Regions from separate parts of the Variovorax durovernensis genome, predicted to be linked through region 1. Evidence: riboswitches for the same ligand, from Rfam matches in the RefSeq annotation. Region 1 holds a riboswitch; the other holds the start of a gene.

Region 1 (4,784 bases):
CACAGCTCGGCTCAACCCGTTCAAGCAGTCCAACCTAAAAAGGAGAAAGCCAAGAACTTATCCACACCGTGAGCCGGCTGGCTCGCAAAGAGGGTGGGTCAATATTCGATGGAAATCGCGGGTCAGGATTCCATGGAACTCAACAATCACGCGTCTATTCGAAGGTCGCGCCCGACGACCGGGTTCTCGCGCCCTATCCGTTGATGAGGGAATGAACACAAGAATTTCTGGATTGCAAATGCTGCCTCCTCATCCCCGATCTTTCTTCCTTGCAGGCGTCATGCAGGGCGCGCGCGGCGGACGCGATCTCGCGGACCAGTCGTACCGCCCGGCGATCGCAAGAGCCATCCGACGCCACTTTCCGAATGCCGTGGTGCACGACCCCGCCGAACGAATGTGGGACAACCTGCAAACCTCCCGCGAACGCATTCGCGAGGCGCACACCGCCTTGCTCCAGACGCCCAAGGTAGCCAGGTCCGACCTGGACCCTGCGCTGCTGGAGTTGACGCAAATATTCCACCGGCAGACGGCGATGGCAGGTAACTGCGATGTCTGCGTCGTCTTCCTGCCGAACAACGAGCCAAGCATGGGAACAGCCGCGGAGATGTTGACAGCCCACAACGCTGGACGGTTCGTGGTGGCGATTACCCGTATGCGGCAGAACCTGGCTGTGCTCGCCTGCTCCCAACTGATTGTCGAAAGCATGGAGACGTTCGAAAACTGGCTTTCGACGCTTGCAGTTTCACCCACGACGAAGGAAGGAGCGACCTGATGGTTGATGTTGAACTGTTGGTACGCGAGAGCGAGCGACCGGCGGAATTCCCCGGCCTCGATATCAAGACGAAATACCGCAAGGTATTGAATGAAGTGGTGGACGGCACCGATATCGCACCGATCCCGATTGCGACGATCGGCCTTCCTTTTGCCACGCCATGCGCTGCGAGCTGGGAGTACGGACGGCTCTCCGGTGTCTACACGCCACCTTCGCATGCCGCGATGCCTACCGGCAACATCTTTGGCGGATACCTCACGGGCCTGGTTGACCAGTGGGCCGGACTCGCTACTTACTCGGTCATACCCGATCGACTGCAAGTGCTCACCGTCAACATGAACATGGACTTCAAGGCCCCGGCCGTGATTACGGAAACCCGGCTGCAGGCCAGCGTGACGGCATTGACGGAAAGAAAAGCCATCGTTCAGGTGCTCGCCTGGCAGGCTGACATCCTTCTCTTCGAGGCGAACGTGGTCGAGGTCCTGGCGCCCTGGCGCGTCAAGCCAGCCTGAGGCTGGGGATCACAATGAATCGGACATCGCCACTTCTGCGCCCGATCACGATATCGGGCACCCTTTTGAACAACCGCGTCTTCATGGCGCCGATGACGCGCATGCGGGCCAACGGCACGGAATGTCCGACACTGCTGACCGCCAGGTACTACGCACAGAGGGCAACCGCCGGTTTGATCGTCACCGAGGCCACGCAGGTCTGCGCCCAAGGCAAGGGCTACTTCGGCACACCGGGTATCTACACTGATGCGCAGGAAGGTGCGTGGAGCCGCGTGGTGAAAGCGGTGCACGAAGCGGGCGGCCGAATTGCAATGCAACTCTGGCACGTGGGGCGCATCTCGCACAGCCTGAACCAGCCGGACGGCGCGCAGCCGGTCGCTCCTTCAGCCGTCGCCACACGACGCTCGAAGGTAAGCGTCTTCAAGGACGGGCGAATCCAGGAAGTGCGCTGCGAGCCAGCAAGGGAGCTTTCAGGCGATGAAATTTCCGTGATCGTCTCGCAGTACGCGGCAGCGGCGGAACGTGCAAAGCGGGCAGGCTTTGACTTTGTCGAAATTCATGCGGCCAACGGCTATCTGATCAACCAGTTTCTTTCCACGAATACCAACCTTCGGACAGACCAATACGGCGGCTCTCTTGAAAATCGGGCCCGCTTCCTGGAAGAAATCGTCGATGCGGTCTCTCTTGTCATCGGCGCAGGCAGGGTCGGAGTTCGCATATCGCCCAATGGGGTATTCAACGATATCGCCGACAGCGAAGCCGAACAAATGGCCTGTTTGCTAGCCCACAGCCTGAACGCCAAGGGGATCGCGTATCTGCATGTCGCAGAACCAGACTGGGCGGGCGGCGTTGCATTGACTGCAGCATTCCGACAGGGGCTACGCGAAAGATTCAGGAATTGCCTGGTTTTTTGCGGAAATTTCGACCAGAAATCAGCGGAGGAATTGCTGGCGCAAAAAGTTGCGGATGCGATGGCGTTTGGTCGTCTGTACATCGCGAATCCGGATCTGGTGACTCGCTTTGCCGGCGGCGCCAGGCTGAATGTGGCCGACCCATCGACTTTCTATTTCGGCAACACCAAGGGGTATACCGACTATCCGTCATTGGGAAGCTCCGAGGCCACAACGGCAACCGCTTGACCAGAGCGGCCGGCCGATAGTCCTTGGAACATGCCCTAGCCGATCAACTACACTCTCGAAGGTCAGGAGAGAGCCCCGCAAGCCGGGGCCGCCGAAGGCGCAGGGGTTTCCCGAACGCTCAGGCAAAAGGACTGACAAGGCGCCGGAAAACACCGGCGTTTCCTTGCTGGAGAGAGGCCGCCGTACCGCAAACGGCGCAGCGGCCCACCGAAGGAGCAAACCCCGATCGTGGGGCGAATCTCTCAGGTAAAGCGGACAGCAGGGGTGGCCCATGGCTTGCGTCATGGATTTTGTCTGCCCCTTTGGAGTGCCCCGTGGCCGCTTCCTCCGCACCCGCTACCGAACTTCTCAAGACGCCGCTGCACGACCTTCACGTGGAGCTCGGCGCCCGCATGGTGCCCTTCGCCGGCTATTCCATGCCGGTGCAGTACCCCGCCGGCCTCATGGCCGAACACAAGCACACGCGCGACGCGGCCGGCCTGTTCGACATCTCCCACATGGGCCAGCTGCGCCTCGTCGGCCCCGACGCCGCAGCCGCCTTCGAAACCCTGATGCCCGTCGACGTGATCGACCTGCCCGCCGGCAAGCAGCGCTACGGCCTGCTGCTGAACGACGAAGGCGGCATCCTCGACGACCTGATGTTCTTCAACGAAGGCCACGGCTCGCTCTTCGTGATCGTCAACGGCGCCTGCAAGGTGGCCGACATCGCCCACATCCAGCAGAAGATCGGCGCCCGCTGCGAAGTGCAGCCCTTGCCCGACCACGCCCTGCTCGCGCTGCAGGGCCCCCAGGCCGCGGCCACGCTGGCGCGCCTGTCGCCCGGCATCGAGCGCTTCGTGTTCATGACCGGCGGCGCGGTGCAGATCGGCGGCATTCCCGCCTTCATCACGCGCAGCGGCTACACCGGCGAAGACGGCTTCGAGATCTCGGTGGCCGCCAAGGATGCCGACGCACTGGCCCGCCTGCTGCTGGCCCAGCCCGAGGTCAAGCCCATCGGCCTGGGCGCGCGCAATTCGCTGCGGCTCGAGGCCGGCCTGTGCCTCTACGGCAACGACATCGACACCACCACCACGCCGGTCGAGGCCTCGCTCAACTGGGCGATGCAGAAGGTGCGCCGCGCGGGCGGCGCGCGCGAAGGCGGCTTCCCCGGCGCCGCGAAGATCCTCGCGCAGCTTGCCGCTGCCACGGCTGGCACCGCCGGCCACACCGACCACGACACGCTGAAGCGCAAGCGCGTCGGCCTCGTGGCGCTCGAGCGCATTCCGGTGCGCGACGGCACGCTTCTGCAGTCCTTCGAAGGCCAGGACATCGGCATCGTCACCAGCGGGCTGCTCGGCCCCACGGCCGACCGCTGCATCGCCATGGGCTACGTGGCCACCGCCTTCGCCGAGCCCGGCACCCGCGTGCAGGCCATCGTGCGCGGCAAGCCGGTGCCCATGGAAGTCTCGACCATGCCTTTCGTGCCGACCCGCTATTACCGCGGCTGAACGCGGCAGACCCGGCTAGGCTCTGCACCCCGATTCATTTTTTCCACGAGGAGTTTTCTCATGAGCATCAAGTACACCAAGGACCACGAATGGGTGTCGGCCGAAGGCGACGCAGCCACCGTCGGCATCACCGTGCATGCGCAGGACGCGCTGGGCGACGTGGTGTTCGTCGACCTGCCCGAAGTCGGCAAGACCTTCGCGCAAGGCGAAGTTGCCGGCGTCGTCGAGTCGGTCAAGGCCGCAGCCGACGTGTTCATGCCCGTGTCGGGCGAGATCACCGAAGTCAACGAAGCCCTGCGCGCCGACCCGTCGCTGGCCAACAGCGACCCGCTGGCCGCCGGCTGGTTCTTCAAGGTCAAGCTGAGCGAGCCCGCGCAGCTCGACGCCCTGCTGGACGCCGCCAGCTACGACAAGTTCGCGGCCGAATCCTGATCGCCTGATTCTTCTTCCGAGCCCCCTTCCTCCCGAGCCCTCACCGCCATGCCGATTCCCGCCCTTCCCTCTTTGCAAGAACTAGAGAACGCCGAAGAGTTTCTCGCCCGCCACATCGGTATCGATGCGGCGGACGAGGCGCGCATGCTGCCGGTGATCGGCTCGGAAACGCGGGCGGAGCTCATCGACGGCATCGTGCCCGCGGCCATCCGCCGCGCGCGACCGATGCGGCTGCCGGCCCCCGTGACCGAAGCCGACGCGCTGGCCGAGCTGAAGGCGATGGCGTCGAAGAACAAGGTGTTCAAGAACTTCATCGGCCAGGGCTACTACGGCACGCACACGCCGGGTGTCATCCTGCGCAACATTCTCGAGAACCCCGCCTGGTACACCGCTTACACGCCCTACCAGGCCGAGATCTCGCAGGGCCGCATGGAAGCCCTGC
Region 2 (4,784 bases), 3.3 Mb from region 1:
ACCCGGCCACGCCGGACCTGACCGAGTTGATCGCCGAGATGGCGGGCCGCACCGACACCGGCTACCTGTTCGGAGGGCTCTCGTCTGGCCGTGGCGGCGCGCTGCAATTCGCGATCGGCGGCAACGGCAACATCCGCGGCCACGGGGCGGCGGGCGGGGTGTTTTCAGGCGGCCTGTCGGGCGTGGTGTTCGGTGACGGCGTGCGGCTGGTGTCGCGCGTCACGCAGGGCTGCCAGCCGCTGCGCTCGGGCGCGGTGCGCGAGAGAGAGATCACGGAGGCCGACGGCAACCTGTTGCTCAGGCTCGACGGCGAACCGGCGCTCGACGTGCTGCTGGCCGATCTGCAGGTGTCGCTGGAGCGGCCGCAGGAAGCCATCGACGCCGTGCGCAACACGCTGGTCGGTCTGGCCGATGCGGGCAGCGACGGCATCCGCCGCACCGGCGACCTGGGCGCCGACGTGCTGGTGCGCCACATCATCGGGCTCGACCCGACGCGGCGCGGCATCGCGATTGCCGACACGGCCGAAGCCGGCATGCGCCTGACCTTCTGCCGCCGCAATGCGCAGGCGGCGCGGTTGGACCTGATGCGTATCTGCGCCGAGATCCGTGAAGAGCTGGAGCCGGAAGAGCAGACGCTGGCCACCGCGCGCGCCGTGGCGGCGGGCGAGGCCGAGGCGGCGCCGCATCCGGCAAGGCGCATCGCGGGAGCGGTATACGTGAGCTGTTCCGGGCGTGGCGGGCCGCATTTCGGCGCGCCGGGCGCAGAGTTGCAGATCGTGCGGCACGCGCTGGGCGACGTGCCGCTGGTCGGGTTCTTTGCCGCCGGAGAAATCGCGCGGCACCACCTGTATGGGTATACCGGGGTGCTGACGGTGTTCACGGCCAACGACTGACCGCCTTTCAGCCGCCGATCACGCCGGTTGCAGCACGCGCGGCTGCGGCGCCGGCATTCCCGTGAACGCGAAATCCACCTCCGGTGCGAGCCCGCTCACGATGCGCGCAATCGACTTGCCCGAGCCGCAGGCGTGCGTCCAGCCGAGCGTGCCGTGGCCGGTGTTCAGGAACAGGTTCGCGAGCTTGGTCCTGCCGATCAGCGGCACGTTGCTCGGCGTGGCGGGGCGCAGGCCGGTCCAGAACTGCGCCTGCGTGGTGTCGCCGGCGCCGGGGAACAGCTCTTCGACGCGGCGCACGATGGCTTCGCAGCGCACGCGGTTCAGGTCGCGGTCGTAGCCGTTGAGCTCGGCCGTGCCGGCGATGCGCAGGCGGTCGCCGGATTCCGAGGTGTAGCGCGAGAACACGAGCTTGAATTCGTCGTCGGTCAGCGAGACCTGGTGGGCTTTGGACGCGTCCTTGACGGGCAGCGTGACCGAATAGCCCTTGGCCGGATAGATCGGCAGGCGGATGCCCAGCGGCGCCGCAAGCAGCGGGCTCAGCGAGCCCATCGCCATCACGAAGGCATCGCCGCGGATGCGCTGGAAGCGGCCTTCGGCATCGGTGACCTCCACGTGATCGATGCTGCCGCCGGCCTCGCGCAGGGCGGTGACGGTGTGGCTCATCAGGAATTTCACGCCGGCTTCTGCCGCGAGCCGGGACAGCTCGCGTGCGAAGCGGTTGGCGTCGCCCGACTCGTCTTCTGCCGTGTAGGTCGCGCCGGCCAGTTTCGGGCGGATGTGGGCGAGGGCGGGCTCGATCTTCACGGCCTCGTCTGCCGAGATGACCTGGCGCTCGCAGCCCAGGGCGCGCATCTGCTCGGCGGGCGCAAGGGCGCCGTCGAACTCCTTCTGCGTCGTATAGAAATGGAGGATGCCCTGGGTGCGCTGGTCGTAGGCAATGCCGGTGTCGCGGCGCAACTGTTGCAACATCGAGCGGCTGTATGTGCCGAGACGCACGATCTGCTCGATGTTGTGGCGGGTGCGCGCCGGCGTGCATTCGCGCAGGAACTGCAGGCCCCACAGCCACTGGCGCATGTCGGCGCGGATGCGGAACAGCAGCGGGGCATCTTCCTTGCCCAGCCACTGCAGCACCTTGAGAGGCGCGCTGGGGTTGGCCCAGGGTTCGGCATGGCTGACGGAAATCTGCCCGCCGTTGGCGAAGCTGGTTTCGGCGGCCGGGGTGGCCTGCCGGTCGATCACGGTCACTTCGTGGCCGAGTTGCTGGAGGTAGTAAGCCGAGGTCACGCCGAGCAAGCCGGCGCCAAGAACGATCACGCGCATTTCAAGTACCTTTGAGGTGCTGCGCTTGAACGGCGGGCGAGGGTGAATACTATTGAATTAATAGCAAGCAACCGGACGACCGCTGTCCAAGTTGCCGCTCCCCCTGTCCTCGGTACCTGAGAGATTCACCCGCTGCGCCCGCAGAGGGTTTGCTCCTTCGGTGCATCGCGACCATGTTGAACGGTGCGATGGCTCTCCAGACGGCGTTTCAGTTGATGCAGTACAGACCCCCTGTTCGGGCCGACCTGAGCGTTTATGGGAGTTTGCGCCTTCGGTAGGGCCATTTGGTGGCCCGCTCTCCTGCAGTGGGTCGATTGTAGGCGGGGCTTGCGCGGGTGCCAACCGCGGAATTAAGGCCAGCGTGCCAATGGGATAATCGCCTGTTGATTTGCCGCAGGGCGATCGTTCCACAACAACAGGGGACCTCATGATCCTGGTTACCGGCGGCGCTGGCTTCATTGGCGCCAATTTCGTACTCGACTGGATCGCGAACAGCGACGAGCCGGTCGTGAATCTCGACAAGCTGACCTACGCCGGCAACCTCGAGACGCTCGCGTCGCTCAAGAACAACCCGAAGCACATCTTCGTGCAGGGCGACATCGGCGACAGCGCCCTGGTCGACCGCCTGCTGGCCGAGCACAAGCCGCGCGCCGTGGTCAACTTTGCCGCCGAATCGCATGTGGACCGCTCGATCCACGGCCCCGAAGACTTCGTGCAGACCAACGTGCTCGGCACCTTCCGCCTGCTCGAATCGGTGCGTGGCTTCTGGGGCGCGCTGCCGGCCGACCAGAAGACAGCCTTCCGCTTCCTGCACGTATCGACTGACGAGGTCTACGGCTCGCTTTCGAAGACCGACCCGGCCTTCACCGAAGAGAACAAATACGAGCCCAACAGCCCGTACTCGGCCAGCAAGGCCGCCAGCGACCATCTCGTGCGCGCCTGGCATCACACCTACGGCCTGCCGGTGCTCACCACCAACTGCTCCAACAACTACGGCCCGTTCCACTTCCCCGAGAAGCTGATCCCGCTGATGATCGTCAACGCGCTGGCCGGCAAGCCGCTGCCTGTGTACGGCGATGGCATGCAGGTGCGCGACTGGCTCTACGTGAAGGACCACTGCAGCGCCATCCGCCGCGTGCTCGAGGCCGGCAAACTGGGCGAGACCTACAACGTGGGCGGCTGGAACGAGAAGCCGAACATCGAGATCGTCAACACCGTGTGCGCGCTGCTCGACGAGCTGCGCCCCAAGGCCGACGGCAAGCCCTACAAGGAACAGATCACCTACGTCACGGACCGCCCGGGCCACGACCGCCGCTACGCCATCGACGCACGCAAGCTCGAAGCAGAGCTCGGCTGGAAGCCCGCCGAGACCTTCGACACCGGCATCCGCAAGACCGTCGAGTGGTACCTCGCGAACAGCGAGTGGGTGCGCAACGTGCAAAGCGGCGCCTACCGTGAGTGGGTGGAAAAGCAGTACGACGCAAAGGCCGCGGCATGAAGCTGCTGCTGCTGGGCAAGGGCGGGCAGGTCGGCTGGGAACTGCAACGCAGCCTCGCGCCGCTGGGCGAACTGGTCGCGCTCGATTTCGACAGCACCGATTTCCACGCCGACTTCAGCCGGCCAGAGCAATTGGCCGAGACAGTGTTGAAGGTGCGCCCCGACGTGATCGTGAATGCCGCAGCACACACCGCCGTCGACAAGGCCGAGAGCGAACCCGAATTCGCACGCAAGCTCAACGCCACGTCGCCCGGCGTGGTGGCCGAAGCCGCCCGGCAGATTGGCGCGCTGATGGTGCATTACTCGACCGACTATGTCTTCGACGGCAGCGGCAGCAAGCCCTGGAAGGAAGACGACGCTACCGGCCCGCTCAGCGTCTACGGGCAGACCAAGCTCGAAGGCGAACAACTGGTGGCGCAGCACTGCCCGAAGCACCTGATCTTCCGCACAAGCTGGGTGTACGCGGCGCGCGGCGGCAACTTCGCCAAGACCATGCTGCGCTTGGCCAAGGAGCGCGAAAAGCTGACCGTCATCGACGACCAGTTCGGTGCGCCCACCGGTGCCGAACTGCTGGCCGACGTGACGGCCCATGCCATCCGCGCCGCGCTGCAGGATCCGGCCAAGGCCGGGCTCTATCACGCGATTGCGGGCGGTGAAACGACATGGCACGGCTATGCGCGCTTCGTGCTCGAAATGGCGCAGCAGGCCGGCGTCGAGCTCAAGGCCGGCCCGCAGGCTGTCGAGGCCGTGCCGACCAGCGCCTTCCCGACCCCGGCGAAGCGCCCGCACAACTCGCGCCTGGACACTACCAAGCTGCAGGCCACCTTCGGCCTGCGCCTGCCGCCTTGGCAGGAAGGCGTTGCGCGCATGCTGCGCGAGACGCTCTGAGAAGCGAATACACACCAAAGAAAAGAATGACCACGACAATTCAACGCAAAGGCATCATCCTGGCCGGCGGCTCGGGCACTCGCCTGCATCCGGCCACGCTGGCAATGAGCAAGCAACTATTGCCGGTGTACGACAAGCCGATGATCTACTACCCGCTCAGCACGCTGATGCTCGGCGGCATGCGCG

The links. A riboswitch is a leader RNA that binds a small molecule or an ion and turns the genes downstream of it on or off. The one in region 1 is predicted to bind glycine.
Region 2: it holds a riboswitch for glycine, as region 1 does, so the genes downstream of both, ACWV14_RS28255 (D-amino acid dehydrogenase) here and gcvT (glycine cleavage system aminomethyltransferase GcvT) in region 1, are expected to answer to the same signal.

What each region holds. Positions count from the first base shown of each region.
Region 1 is NZ_CDRNCW010000001.1:2,706,667-2,711,450, reverse strand. It holds gene istB (IS21-like element helper ATPase IstB) at 1-72, shown strand, start outside; gene ACWV14_RS12920 (hypothetical protein) at 212-772, shown strand; gene ACWV14_RS12915 (PaaI family thioesterase) at 772-1,284, shown strand; gene ACWV14_RS12910 (alkene reductase) at 1,299-2,423, shown strand; glycine riboswitch at 2,477-2,567, shown strand; glycine riboswitch at 2,580-2,692, shown strand; gene gcvT (glycine cleavage system aminomethyltransferase GcvT) at 2,738-3,910, shown strand; gene gcvH (glycine cleavage system protein GcvH) at 3,971-4,342, shown strand; gene gcvP (aminomethyl-transferring glycine dehydrogenase) at 4,391-4,784, shown strand, end outside.
Region 2 is NZ_CDRNCW010000001.1:5,967,509-5,972,292, reverse strand. It holds gene ACWV14_RS28260 (FIST signal transduction protein) at 1-893, shown strand, start outside; gene ACWV14_RS28255 (D-amino acid dehydrogenase) at 912-2,213, opposite strand; glycine riboswitch at 2,307-2,423, opposite strand; glycine riboswitch at 2,435-2,526, opposite strand; gene rfbB (dTDP-glucose 4,6-dehydratase) at 2,641-3,711, shown strand; gene rfbD (dTDP-4-dehydrorhamnose reductase) at 3,708-4,598, shown strand; gene rfbA (glucose-1-phosphate thymidylyltransferase RfbA) at 4,625-4,784, shown strand, end outside.